3 regions of the Pantoea allii genome follow, and region 2 is predicted to be linked to each of the others. Evidence: predicted binding sites of a transcription regulator. Region 2 holds the regulator's gene; each other region holds the start of a gene.

Region 1 (4,232 bases), 1.1 Mb from region 2:
GCTGGTCATTGCGCGATGCGCAAGGCGAGCTGAGTGATTTGCCTCTGCCTCAGGTGCCGTTGCCTAACGCGGCTACCGCCCTGGTGGCGCTTCGCGCTTCAGGGCTGAAGGTCAGCGAGGCGCTGATCCGTGCGCATCTGCCGCTGGCGATTTTGCCCGGCCGTTTCCAGACGATCAGCGAATCACCTCGCGTAATTTTGGATGTTGCCCATAATCCCCACGCCGCAGCCTATCTGGCCTCGCGACTTGCGGCGCTGCCGCAGGCAGGTCGGGTACATGCGGTCGTTGGCATGCTGCATGATAAAGATATTGCTGGCACGCTGGCGGCGCTGTCACCTCAGGTGGACAACTGGTATTGCGCGCCGCTTGATGGCCCTCGCGGTGCCAGCGCGGAACAACTCATGGCGCACGTGACCTCCGCTCAGGCGTTCGCGGATGTTGAACAGGCCTGGCAACAGGCGCGCCAGCAGGCGGAACCGCAGGATATCATTCTGGTCTGCGGCTCTTTCCTGACGGTCGCGCAGGTCATGGAATCGATTGAAACGGAGAAAGGACGTGGCGAGTAAGTTTCAAAACCGTTTAGTCGGTACCGTTATTCTGGTAGCCGTCGGCGTAATCGTATTGCCGGGGCTGCTGGATGGTAAGAAAAAGCATTACAAAGAAGAGTTTGCCGCGATCCCTCTGGTGCCCAAACCCGATGATCAGCAGGACAGCGAAATGGTGCCGCCGGTGACGCAGTCGCTTCCTGCGCAGCCGCCTGCGGGCGCGGGCAGTGCGGTCAGCCATCCTGATGCGGATGACGCTGACGCCACCGAGGGCAGCAGTCAGCCAGAGCACAGCAGCGAGCCGAGCGTGGTATCGCCGCCGCCGGTACATTCATCGACGGCCACGACCACCCCGAAAGCCAAACCGGTGGAGCCAACCCGACCAAAACAGGTTGAACAGGCTAAACCGAAATCGGCAGAGCCGCCGCAGAGCAAACCGGTGGAAAAACCCCGGCCGGTTGAACAGGCTAAGCCGGTTGAAAAAACCAAACCGGCCGAACAATCGCAGCCTGCGGAAAAGCCCGCTCCAGCAGAGCAGCCTAAAGAGAGTCAGCCTGCCGGTCAGGCCTATGTCGTGCAGTTGGGTGCGCTGAAAAATGCCAGTAAGGTCAATGAAATCGTCGCGAAGTTGCGCTTGTCGGGCTACCGGGCTTATACGGTGCCGTCCACGCCGGTACAGGGACAAATCACCCGTATTTATGTTGGGCCGGACGCTTCAAAAGCCAAAATGCAGGCGGCGGTAGCTGAGCTGAAAAACGTGTCGGGCTTAAGCGGCGTCGTAAAATCTTACAGCGCACGTTAAACCGCTGATTGGTGCTGCCGATAAGATTAACAGGCAGCGCCTTTCGCCGCGGGAACGGGGACGCCGGGTGCGGCTCAGGCGTGAATAGCGACCACTTTTCAACCTGTTAATGGGTTAATAATGACACAGGCGAAGAGGGATTTTTTCATCGCCTTTTTTATGGATGCAGAACCTGAAAACCCCTACGCAAACGTTTTCTTTTTCTGTTAGAATGCGCCCCGAACTGGAAGCAGGGGTGCAATGGCACTGGCGCTGGAAGAGTTCATGATCTGGATTGATTACGTCATTATTGCGGTAGTTGGTTTTTCGGCTTTGGTCAGCCTGGTTCGAGGGTTTGTCCGCGAAGCCTTATCTCTTGTTACCTGGGGATGCGCGTTTTTTGTCGCCAGTCATTACTATGCCTACCTTGCAGTCTGGTTCACAGGTTTTGACGACGAACTGGTTCGTAACGGAATCGCGATTGCGGTGCTGTTCATCGCGACCCTGATTGTGGGGGCAATCGTGAACTACGTTATCGGCTCGCTGGTTGAGAAAACCGGCCTGTCGGGAACCGATCGGGTATTAGGCGTTTGTTTCGGGGCGTTGCGTGGTGTGCTCATCGTGGCCGCTTTGCTGTTCTTCCTTGATACATTCACGGGCTTTTCGAAGAGCCCGGACTGGCAGCAGTCTCAACTTATTCCCGAGTTCAGTTCTATAATCAGGTGGTTTTTTGACTACCTGAAAAGCACGTCGAGTTTTTTGCCCCGGTGAGGCCACCGGGCGTACGGCTTAATGAGGAAATGACAACATGTGCGGTATTGTCGGTATCACCGGTTTCATGCCGGTCAACCAGTCGATCTATGACGCGTTAACGGTGCTCCAGCACCGTGGGCAGGATGCCGCAGGCATTTGTACCATCGATGCGCTGAACTGCTTTCGCCTGCGTAAGGCGAATGGTCTGGTCAGCGACGTCTTCGAAGCGCGTCATATGCAACGTTTGCAAGGCAACATGGGGATTGGTCACGCACGCTATCCTACCGCGGGCAGCTCCAGCGCTTCTGAAGCACAGCCGTTCTACGTCAACTCGCCGTACGGTATTTCTCTTGCCCATAACGGCAACCTGACCAATGCACATGAGCTGCGTAAGCGCCTGTTCGAAAAGGGTCGCCGTCATGTGAACACCACCTCAGATTCTGAAATTCTGCTGAATATATTTGCTCAGGAACTGGATCGTTTTCAGCACTATCCGCTGGAAGCCGACAACGTTTTCGCCGCCATTGCGGCGGTGCACCAGCAGGTTCGTGGCGCGTATGCCGTGGTGGCGATGATTATCGGTCACGGCATGGTGGCCTTCCGCGATCCTAACGGCATTCGTCCGCTGGTGCTGGGCAAACGCGTCATTGCCGATGGCCGTACCGAGTACATGGTGGCGTCTGAAAGTGTGGCGCTGGACACCCTGGGTTTTGAATTCATCCGTGACGTTGCACCGGGTGAAGCGGTCTATATCACTGAGCAGGGACAGCTTTCTACCCGTCAGTGCGCCGAAAACCCTAAAAACAATCCTTGCCTGTTCGAATACGTCTATTTTGCCCGTCCGGACTCATTCCTGGATAAGATTTCGGTCTACAGCGCTCGCGTCCGTATGGGCACCAAGCTGGGCCAGAAGATTGCCCGCGAGTGGGAAGATCTGGATATCGACGTGGTGATTCCGATTCCGGAAACCTCAATGGATACCGCACTGGAAATCGCGAGAATCCTTGATAAGCCTTACCGTCAGGGCTTTGTTAAAAACCGCTACGTCGGCCGTACCTTTATCATGCCGGGTCAGCAACTGCGCCGCAGCGCGGTTCGCCGCAAGCTCAACGCTAACCGTGCCGAGTTCCGCGATAAAAACGTCCTGCTGATTGATGACTCTATCGTGCGCGGCACCACCTCTGAGCAGATTATCGAGATGGCTCGTGAAGCGGGCGCGAAAAAGGTTTATCTTGCGTCTGCCGCACCGGAAGTGCGTTTTCCCAATGTCTATGGCATCGATATGCCAAGCGCGACCGAGCTGATTGCCCACGGTCGTGAAGTGGAAGAGATTCGCCAGATCATCAAAGCAGATGCGCTGATTTTCCAGGACCTTGATGACCTTATCGAAGCCGTACGGGAAGAAAACCCGGATATCGTTCAGTTCGAGTGTTCCGTCTTCAACGGTATTTATGTGACGAAAGACGTCGATCAGGGCTATCTTGAATATCTGGAATCCCTGCGTAATGACGACGCAAAAGCTATTGCCCGTCAAAATGAAGTGGAAAATCTTGAGCTGCATAACGAAGGCTAAGCTAACCTGAATGCAAATAAGAGGGCGGGACTTATCCCGCCCTCTGTGTTTTCTGCCGGTCTGCGCTATTATGGTGCGCTTTGCCACTGCAAGGTTGAACGATGAAACGACTCATTATTGGTATTTCTGGCGCAAGCGGCGTGATATTTGGCATCCGGCTGTTGCAGGTTTTGCAGCAGGTCAGCGATGTGGAAACGCACCTGATCATCAGTCAGGCAGCACGTCAGACGCTGAGCCTGGAAAGCGACTACAGCCTGCGGGACGTCCAGGCGCTGGCCGATGTGGTTCACGATGTGCGCGATATTGCCGCCAGCATCTCCTCCGGGTCGTTTAAAACGCTGGGAATGGTGATTCTGCCCTGCTCGATGAAAACCCTGTCCGGTATTGTGCATAGCTACAGCGACTCGCTGCTGACACGTGCAGCGGATGTGGTGCTGAAAGAGCAGCGCAAGCTGGTACTGTGCGTGCGTGAAACACCGCTGCATATCGGTCATCTGCGGATGATGACCACCGCGGCTGAACTGGGGGCCATCATTATGCCGCCGGTGCCTGCTTTTTATCACCGTCCTACCACGATTGA
Region 2 (4,232 bases):
GCCGACGATGTCGGCCTTTTTTGTTATTCCGCTTCTTTAAACTTCTCAGCGGTTTCTTTCACCAGCGGCTGCAGTTCGCCGCGCTGGAACATCTCAACAATAATGTCGCAGCCGCCGACCAGTTCACCATCCACCCACAACTGCGGAAAGGTTGGCCAGTTGGCAAATTTTGGCAGCTCTGCGCGAATATCCGGGTTCTGCAGAATATCCACGTAAGCGAAGCGCTCACCACAGGCAGACAGCGCCTGAACCGCCTGAGCAGAGAAACCGCAGCTTGGCAGTTTCGGCGAACCTTTCATGTACAGCAGGATCGGGTTTTCTGCGATCTGGCGCTGAATTTTTTCTACAGTACTCATTATTGCCTTCCTTAATTCGTCACTTCGTGTTTCTTTATTGTAGCGACTTCCCTCCAGGACTGAAAACGAGATTTTGTGCCGGCCAGGGGTAAATCGCCATGTTTGTTAAGTCTGCTGGGGGTTTACTCCCGGGACAAGAATGATAGCCGGAATGAACTCATTAATAATTTGCAATAATTTTGCTGACTTAAGCTACTGAAATTGCTTATTTATGCCTGATTTTTACCCAAGTCATTAATTAATAAAAAAAGGACTTACTGTTTTAAAAAAAACTGGACTAGAATGTCTTCGGCACTGATCCTTGATCAGATTTTTCTTACCCTTGTCAGACACCTGTTGGATCTGACAGCTTAACCAGTAAACGGACTATGCGTTCAATTATTACGCTTCTTATTCTGGCTTTTGCGCAACTGTTCTTTAATGTCGCCGCGGCATCACCGCAGGCGCCGGTTAAGGCCAGCTTGCATAAGGTAGAGAAAAAAAGTGCGCGCGAAGATGAGCGGCGCAAACGACGCACGGTTAAAGCCTCGGCGAAAAAGAGCCGTCCCTCTACAGTGCAAAAAGCCAGTAAAACACTTAAAACCAGTAAAAATGCCACTCACACGGTTCACTCTCATAAAACCCTCACCAAAACAGCGAGTTCACGTAAGGCGCTAACGAAGAAAGTCGCGGCCAACGCCACCAGTAAAAAACGTTACGGTCATCAACGTGCGGTGAAAGTGGCCAGTGCCGACAGCAAAGAAACCGGCACCATCAAAATGAGCAGTGCACACCGCCAGCGTTATCAAAAAGCGCGTGAAACCGCGATGGCGAAGCTGATGGGCCAACTGGGTAAGCGCTATCAGTGGGGCGGTAAATCACCCCATACCGGTTTTGATTGCAGCGGCCTGGTCTGGTACGCGTACAAAGATGTCGTGAAGTTTAAAATCCCACGTACCGCTAACGAAATGTACCATCTGCGTGATGCTGCGCCGGTGAATCGTGAAGCGCTGGAGAAAGGCGATCTGGTGTTCTTCCGCATTAATGGACGAGGCACCGCCGATCACGTTGGGGTTTACCTGGGCAACGGTAAATTTATTCAGTCACCGCGTACCGGTAAAGATATTCAAATCAGTGCGTTAAGCGAAGATTATTGGCAGCGCCACTACATTGGTGCGCGTCGGGTTATGACGCCAAAAACCGTTCGCTAAACGTCATTATTTAAAAAGCCGGGAAAGGGAAACCTTCCCGGCTTTTTTATTAGTTCAGAATAGCGGTAAAGCTAAACGCGATAATCATCAACAGTGCTGCTGCCGTTGTCATTAATGACAGTTTCAAATCGGTACTCATCACAACTCCTTAGCCATGCTTTTTGTAGGGTTAAGGGATTTTCCCATACGCGCGGGTAAAAATCTCGTTTTATCCGTGCAGCCTTGTTAGAATCCCCCCTTTGTTGCGCAACAGCGCGCAACATCGGTTGCACCAGCACTTTTTTCAGACGTTATTTCCTGCCCCGATATCCCATTACCGGCCAGAAAAACGCTTTTTTTGCAGAAATAACCGTCCGCTGACGCAAACGTTTAACAACATGCTTATCAACATGTTAGGTAAGCCCGGGAGTTTGATTTTCATGGCAACAATTAAAGATGTGGCGAAACGCGCAGGTGTATCCACCACAACCGTTTCTCACGTGATTAATAAAACCCGCTTTGTTGCGGAAAATACTCGCGAAGCAGTATGGGAAGCGATTCGGGAATTACATTATTCGCCAAGCGCCGTGGCACGCAGCCTGAAGGTGAATCACACCAAAACGCTGGGCTTGTTAGCGACGTCCAGCGAAGCGCCCTACTTCGCCGAAATTATCGAAGCCGTTGAGAATCACTGCTTTGAAAAAGGCTATACCCTGATTCTGGGTAACGCGCATAACGACCTGCAAAAACAGCGCGCCTATCTGTCGATGATGGCGCAAAAACGCGTTGATGGGCTGCTGGTGATGTGTTCGGAGTATCCGGATGATTTGCTGCAAATGCTGGAAGCCAACCGCAATATTCCTATGGTGGTCATGGACTGGGGCGAATCACGTGCCGACTTTACCGATACCGTACTGGATAACGCTTTTCAGGGCGGCTACCTGGCCGGTCGCTATTTGATTGAGCGCGGGCATCGTGACATTGGCGCGATTCCGGGGCAGATGGAGCGTAATACCGGCGGCGGTCGTCATGCGGGTTTCCTTAAGGCGCTGGAAGAAGCTGGTATTCAGCCCCGCTCAGAATGGATTGTGCAGGGTGACTTTGAACCAGAATCCGGTTATCAGGCTATGCAGCAAATCCTGTCGCAAAAACAACGGCCCAGTGCCGTCTTCTGCGGAGGCGATATTATGGCCATGGGCGCTATCTGTGCGGCAGATGAAATGGGCCTGCGCGTTCCCCAGGATATTTCGGTGATTGGTTACGACAACGTGCGCAATGCGCGCTACTTCACGCCCGCACTGACAACCGTACATCAGCCCAAAGCGCAGTTAGGCGAGAAAGCGCTGGAGATGCTGCTGGACCGCATCACCAGCAAGCGCGAAGAGTCACAAACTATCGAAGTCCACCCGACGCTGATTGAGCGACGCTCTGTGGGCTATGGCCCTTACCGCGATTACCGTCGTTAATCCTCGCTTAACCACTCCTGATTTAGCGTTTGCGCATCACCCAGGTAATTGAGAAGCCAGCCCAATGCCGGTGATGCGCGATCTTCCGCCCAGCTGACGCAGCAAGGGCTTTCAGGAAAAGCCTGAGGCAAGGCAAGTTCGCTCACCTCGCCGCTATCCAGCAGCGGACGGGCTAAATGCCCGGGCACCATCGCCACGCAGAGTCCGGCACGGACGCAGTCCAGCCCGGTCTGCCATTCAGGCACCACCAGCCGACGTTGATTATCCAGCGCCCAGGTCATGCGGCGCGGTAAAGCACGCGAGGTGTCTTCCAGCACCAGCGACGGCCAGTTGCGCAACGCATCATCATCCAGTCTGCTCACCTGGGTTAACGGATGCTGTCGCGCGACAATACAGCGCCAGTTCAGGGTGCCCATATCGCGAAACGCAAACCGACCGCCCACCGGAATAGCCTGCGTTGCCCCTATCGCCACATCAACCCGTCCGTCTGCCAACGCATCCCAGACACCGTTAAACACTTCATAACTGATGTGCAGCTCCATATCGGGAAAGTGGCGATAGAAATCCCTGACAAATTGCCGGGTCCGCTGCGGTTTGACAATACAGTCCACGGCTATGCCTATCTGACCACGCCAGCCATTGGCTAACTGCTGACACTGTCGCCGGGTGGCATCCATTTTTTTGATGACGCTGCGCCCTTCGCGCACAAAATGTTCTCCCGCAGGGGTTAAAACCACCTCACGGTGCTGACGTTCAAACAGCGGCACGGCCAGCCAGGTTTCAAGCTGACGGACGGTATAGCTGATAGCAGAAGGCACACGGTGCAACTCCTGTGCGGCGGCACTGAAACTGCCACCGCGCGCGACAGCATCGACCACTTCAAGCGCATATTCAGACCACATATTCTGCCTTCAAATTTTTTAACAGCAACAGGCAAATTTTACCGTTTCACAGCATGAAGTACAGCTTTTACACTCCCCGCGTTTATCCTGCAAAAAAGAGAATCAGATGTCAGCTTCAAAAGGATTCATTCCCTATCTTGCCGTGCTCAGTATGCTGGGCTTTCTGGCGACCGACATGTATCTGCCTGCCTTCGGGGCTATGCAGCAAAGTTTCAACACCTCAGCGGGTATGATCAGCGCCAGCATGAGCCTGTTTCTGGCGGGTTTTGCCTGCGGTCAACTGGTATGGGGCCCGCTGTCTGACCGTATTGGGCGTAAGCCGGTATTGCTTGCCGGTCT
Region 3 (4,232 bases), 290 kb from region 2:
AGATTCGCAGGATGCCTGAGCCAGCAAGGGGAATGCCAAAAACGTCGCTGTCAGTAATGCAGTCTTGATCTTCATAACCCTTTCCTTTTGTCATGCGTCAGTCATTACTATAGCTGAAATTTACGGCAATACCGGGCGGCCTGTGCGGCGATCTAAACAGCGCAGCGTGTTCGGTTCCCAGTAAGCATTCAGGTTAGCACTTTGTTCGCACTTATCCCGTGTGTCGAAGGCGCGATCGGCCTTATCGAACTCTTTTTCCACCCGATTGTTCACTTTATTACGCAGCATATGCGTATCATTCCACTGCTCTTTACTCTGGCGTGCCGCTTCGTTATTCAGCGCGCTGCTGCCGTTTTCAATAATCAGGTGATCGGTAGCTGCACTCACAGACAGGGCGGTCGCAGAAAGCAGGGCCACCATCAGAACCGGAACCAATTTTTTCATCGTAATATCCTTCGATTAACTCTGCTTTTACCTATGGGTAAAACTATTGCATCAAATGAGGATAGTATACCATTGACGATTACTTGCTCACCAGTTGTGTGCATGTTGTTTACCTGTCAGAGAGATTATCGTGCTGCTCAAAACCACCTTCCTGTTTTTTATAACCGCACTGGCGGAAATTATTGGCTGTTTTCTGCCGTGGCTCTGGTTGAAGAAGGGCGCCTCTGTCTGGTTGTTATTTCCTGCCGCATTAAGCCTGGCGCTGTTTGTCTGGTTGCTCACCTTACATCCTGCCGCCAGCGGACGTGTTTATGCGGCTTACGGCGGCGTTTATGTGCTGACGGCGTTGCTGTGGCTGCGCGTGGTCGACGGGGTCAGGCTGAGTGTATGGGACTGGAGTGGCGCACTGATTGCTCTGAGCGGCATGGTAATTATCGTGGTGGGCTGGGGCAAAGCGTAAACGCCAGCCCGGGTGGCTGGCGCTGCGATCAGGGTTTGTGGACTTTCAGTCCCGCCAGGGTCTGACTGACAGGCATCATTTCCAGAGTGTTAATGTTGACGTGCTTCGGCAGTGTCGCCACCCAGTAAACGGCTTCGGTGACATCTTCCGGCGTCAGGGCTGTCGCGCCTTCGTAAACCCGATCGGCCTTGTCATCGTCGCCTTTAAAGCGCACGTTGGAAAACTCGGTACCGCCGACCAGGCCCGGCTCAATATCGGTCACGCGCAGTGCCGTGCCGTGCAAGTCGGTACGTAAGTTGAGGCTGAACTGGCGCACAAAAGCCTTGGTTGCCCCATAGACATTGCCCCCGGCATAAGGCCAGCTGCCGGCAATGGAACCAATATTAATAATGTGGCCGACGTTACGCTCTACCATGGCAGGCAAGACGGCGCGCGTCATATAGACCAGCCCTTTGGTATTGGTGTCGATCATATTTTCCCAGTCATTCACATCTGCCCGGTGCGCCGGTTCGATGCCCAGCGCCAGGCCAGCGTTATTCACCAGAACATCAATATGACGCCACGCATCAGGCAACTGCGTGATGGCTTCTTCAATGGATGCCCGGTTACGCACATCTAACTGAACGGTATACAGATTGTCGCCCAATTCCGCTTTTAGCGCCTTCAGCCGTTCTGCTCGACGTCCACTGGCGATGACCTTATGACCGGTTTCGATGAACCGGCGGGTAATGCTTTGGCCAAATCCTGCGGTGGCCCCCGTAACAAATATAATCATCTCGCTTTTCCCTTATCCCGTTTCGTGGTGTTTGCATCACCTTAGCATGTCAGTTTTGCGTATGCCCGTTGAATTCTGAGGCAATGATGACCGCGACGTTGCGCTGTTTTAGCGCAGGCTGCACTAAAACCGTGCAGTGCCCGACGCTGCCGGGGAAGCATTCAGGCGGCAGATGGCTTAGCAACCGATTGCCTTGAGTGAGCAATCGGTTGCGTGGAGAATTTGTCAGCGTAAATGTTGCGCAACAAATAAATCCATCTATCTTTATGAAAATAAAGGATTTTAATTAAACTGCTGCTGGCACGACTCTTGCAATGTATTACCTATAGAGAGTGTTAAAGGAACAGGACGACGAGATGACGCGTCCGGTAAGAGGAAACCCTATGTTTACAAGCCCGGACACAGCGATTCGCGCCAGTTTTTTCGATTTCGTCGACGTGGCAAAAGATCCTGAGGCTATTTTAGCCCAGGCGCGTTATATCGACGATGGCCTGCTCATTTTACGTGAGGGCCGCGTTGTGGCGCTGCATGACTGGCATGAGGTGAGCGACAGCCTGCGTCCAGACGCCGTCATCGATTTGCGCGGTAAGTTGATCATGCCGGGTTTTGTCGACTGCCATATCCACTATCCCCAAACGGAAATGATCGGTGCCTTTGGTGAACAGCTTCTCGAATGGCTGAATCAGTATACGTTCCCGGTAGAAGGCCAGTACCGCTGCCCGGAACATGCCGCGCAAATGTCGGCGTTTTTTCTTCACCAGTTGCTGGCCAACGGCACCACCAGTGCGTTGATTTTTGGCACGGTTCATCCTCAGTCGGTAGAGGCTTTATTCAGCGCGGCTGAAGCGCTGAATATGCGCATCATTGCCGGAAAAGTGATGATGGATCGCAATGCGCCCGATTACCTCGTCGAAACGCCGGAAGAAAGCTATCAGCAAACCCGTGCGCTGATTGAACGCTGGCACCAGCGGGGCCGCCTGGGCTATGCCCTGACGCCGCGTTTTGCGCCCACGTCTTCGCCCGCCTTGCTGGAAAAAGTGCAGACGCTTCGTACGGCCTATCCTGATGTCTGGCTCCATACGCACCTCAGCGAAAACCCGCAGGAGGTGGCCTGGGTGAGAGCGCTGTTCCCCGATCACAATGGCTATCTCGACGTTTACCACCAATACCAGCTGACCGGTCGTCGCAGCGTGTTTGCACACTGCCTGCATCTGGAAAATCATGAATGGCAGTGCCTGCATGATACCGATTCCGCCATTGCCTTTTGTCCGACCTCAAACCTGTTTCTGGGAAGCGGCCTGTTTAATATCAAACGCAGCTGGCAGCAGGGCATTAACGTCGGCATGGGCACCGATGTGGGGGCGGGAACCACCTTTAATATGTTGCAAACGCTGGGGGAAGCCTACAAGGTCGGCCAGCTGCAACAATACAGGCTGAGTGCGGCAGAAGCCTTTTATCATGCCACGCTGGGCGGTGCTCATGCCCTGGATCTTGACCAGCACATTGGTAATTTTTTACCAGGTAAAGAAGCCGATTTTGTCGTGCTGGATATGGCCGTTTCCCCGTTGCAAAAGCTGCGCATGAGTAACTGCAAGGATATCTGGGAGAAACTGTTTGTGCTGATGACCCTGGGCGATGACAGAAACATCGTTCAGACCTGGGTTAACGGTCAGCCAGTCTGGCAATCCGCCACAAGGGAGAATGCCGCATGATTCAGTTCCTGCTTAACGATTTACCGATTACCGAAGAACAGATCGATCCTAATCTGACGGTGCTGTCTTATCTGCGCACCCACAAGCGCCGCTGTGGAACCAAAGAAGGCTGTGCTTCGGGTGATTGTGGTGCCTGCAGCGTGACGCTGGGCAGTGTGGTAGACGGAAAATTACAGTATCAGACCGTTAACAGCTGCCTGATGCTGGTGAGTGGATTACAGGGCAAACAGCTTATTACGGTTGAAGATTTACGTCAGGGCAAAACCCTGCATCCCGCTCAGCAGGCCATGGTGGACTGCCACGGTTCACAGTGTGGCTTCTGCACACCGGGTTTTGTGATGTCGTTGTTCAGTTTGCAGAAAAACAATCATGGCTGGGATCGTCAACAGGCAGAGCACGCGCTGGCCGGTAACCTCTGCCGCTGCACCGGCTATCGTTCCATCATGGCGGCCGCCGAGCAGGTGGTGACGCAGCCGCAGCCTGACCGCTTTGATCGGCAGGAAGAGAAGGTAGTTGAGCGCCTGACCGCGCTGAATAGCCAGGAAGTCCAGGTGGTGCAGGACAAAGGCCGCTACTGCTATATCCCCAAAACCGTTGAACAGCTCGCCACGCTCTACGCGGCGCAGCCCGACGCCGCGTTGCTGGCAGGGGGCACCGATCTCAGCCTGCTGATCACCCAGCGTTATCAGAGCATTCCGTTGATGATTGCGCTAGGACAGGTTGATGCGCTGAAAGTGTGCCATGAGGATGACGCGTATTATCGGCTGGGAGCCGCGGCCTCGCTGGAAAAAATCGCCGATTTTATGGCGACGCGCATACCGGGTTTGACCGAGATGCTGAC

What was found. Region 2 encodes PurR, which represses purine synthesis genes. Its sites were predicted from a motif close to CANGCAAACGTTTGCNTG; they were not measured.
Region 1: a site for PurR is predicted at 1,531-1,548, ahead of cvpA (colicin V production protein). Genes of this name have one in related genera too.
Region 3: a site for PurR is predicted at 1,857-1,874, ahead of guaD (guanine deaminase). Genes of this name have one in related genera too.

What each region holds. Positions count from the first base shown of each region.
Region 1 covers NZ_CP125958.1:1,536,643-1,540,874, forward strand. Annotated here, with positions in the region: gene folC (bifunctional tetrahydrofolate synthase/dihydrofolate synthase) at 1-566, shown strand, start outside; gene dedD (cell division protein DedD) at 556-1,347, shown strand; gene cvpA (colicin V production protein) at 1,612-2,097, shown strand; gene purF (amidophosphoribosyltransferase) at 2,135-3,652, shown strand; gene QNH99_RS07535 (UbiX family flavin prenyltransferase) at 3,754-4,232, shown strand, end outside.
Region 2 covers NZ_CP125958.1:2,655,701-2,659,932, forward strand. Annotated here, with positions in the region: gene QNH99_RS12525 (Grx4 family monothiol glutaredoxin) at 24-359, opposite strand; gene QNH99_RS12530 (C40 family peptidase) at 725-1,546, shown strand; gene QNH99_RS12535 (YnhF family membrane protein) at 1,596-1,685, opposite strand; gene purR (HTH-type transcriptional repressor PurR) at 1,966-2,991, shown strand; gene punR (DNA-binding transcriptional activator PunR) at 2,988-3,893, opposite strand; gene punC (purine nucleoside transporter PunC) at 4,000-4,232, shown strand, end outside.
Region 3 covers NZ_CP125958.1:2,362,741-2,366,972, forward strand. Annotated here, with positions in the region: gene QNH99_RS11160 (DUF1161 domain-containing protein) at 1-75, opposite strand, end outside; gene QNH99_RS11165 (DUF1283 family protein) at 121-444, opposite strand; gene QNH99_RS11170 (YnfA family protein) at 578-904, shown strand; gene ydfG (bifunctional NADP-dependent 3-hydroxy acid dehydrogenase/3-hydroxypropionate dehydrogenase YdfG) at 933-1,679, opposite strand; gene guaD (guanine deaminase) at 2,063-3,391, shown strand; gene xdhA (xanthine dehydrogenase small subunit) at 3,388-4,232, shown strand, end outside.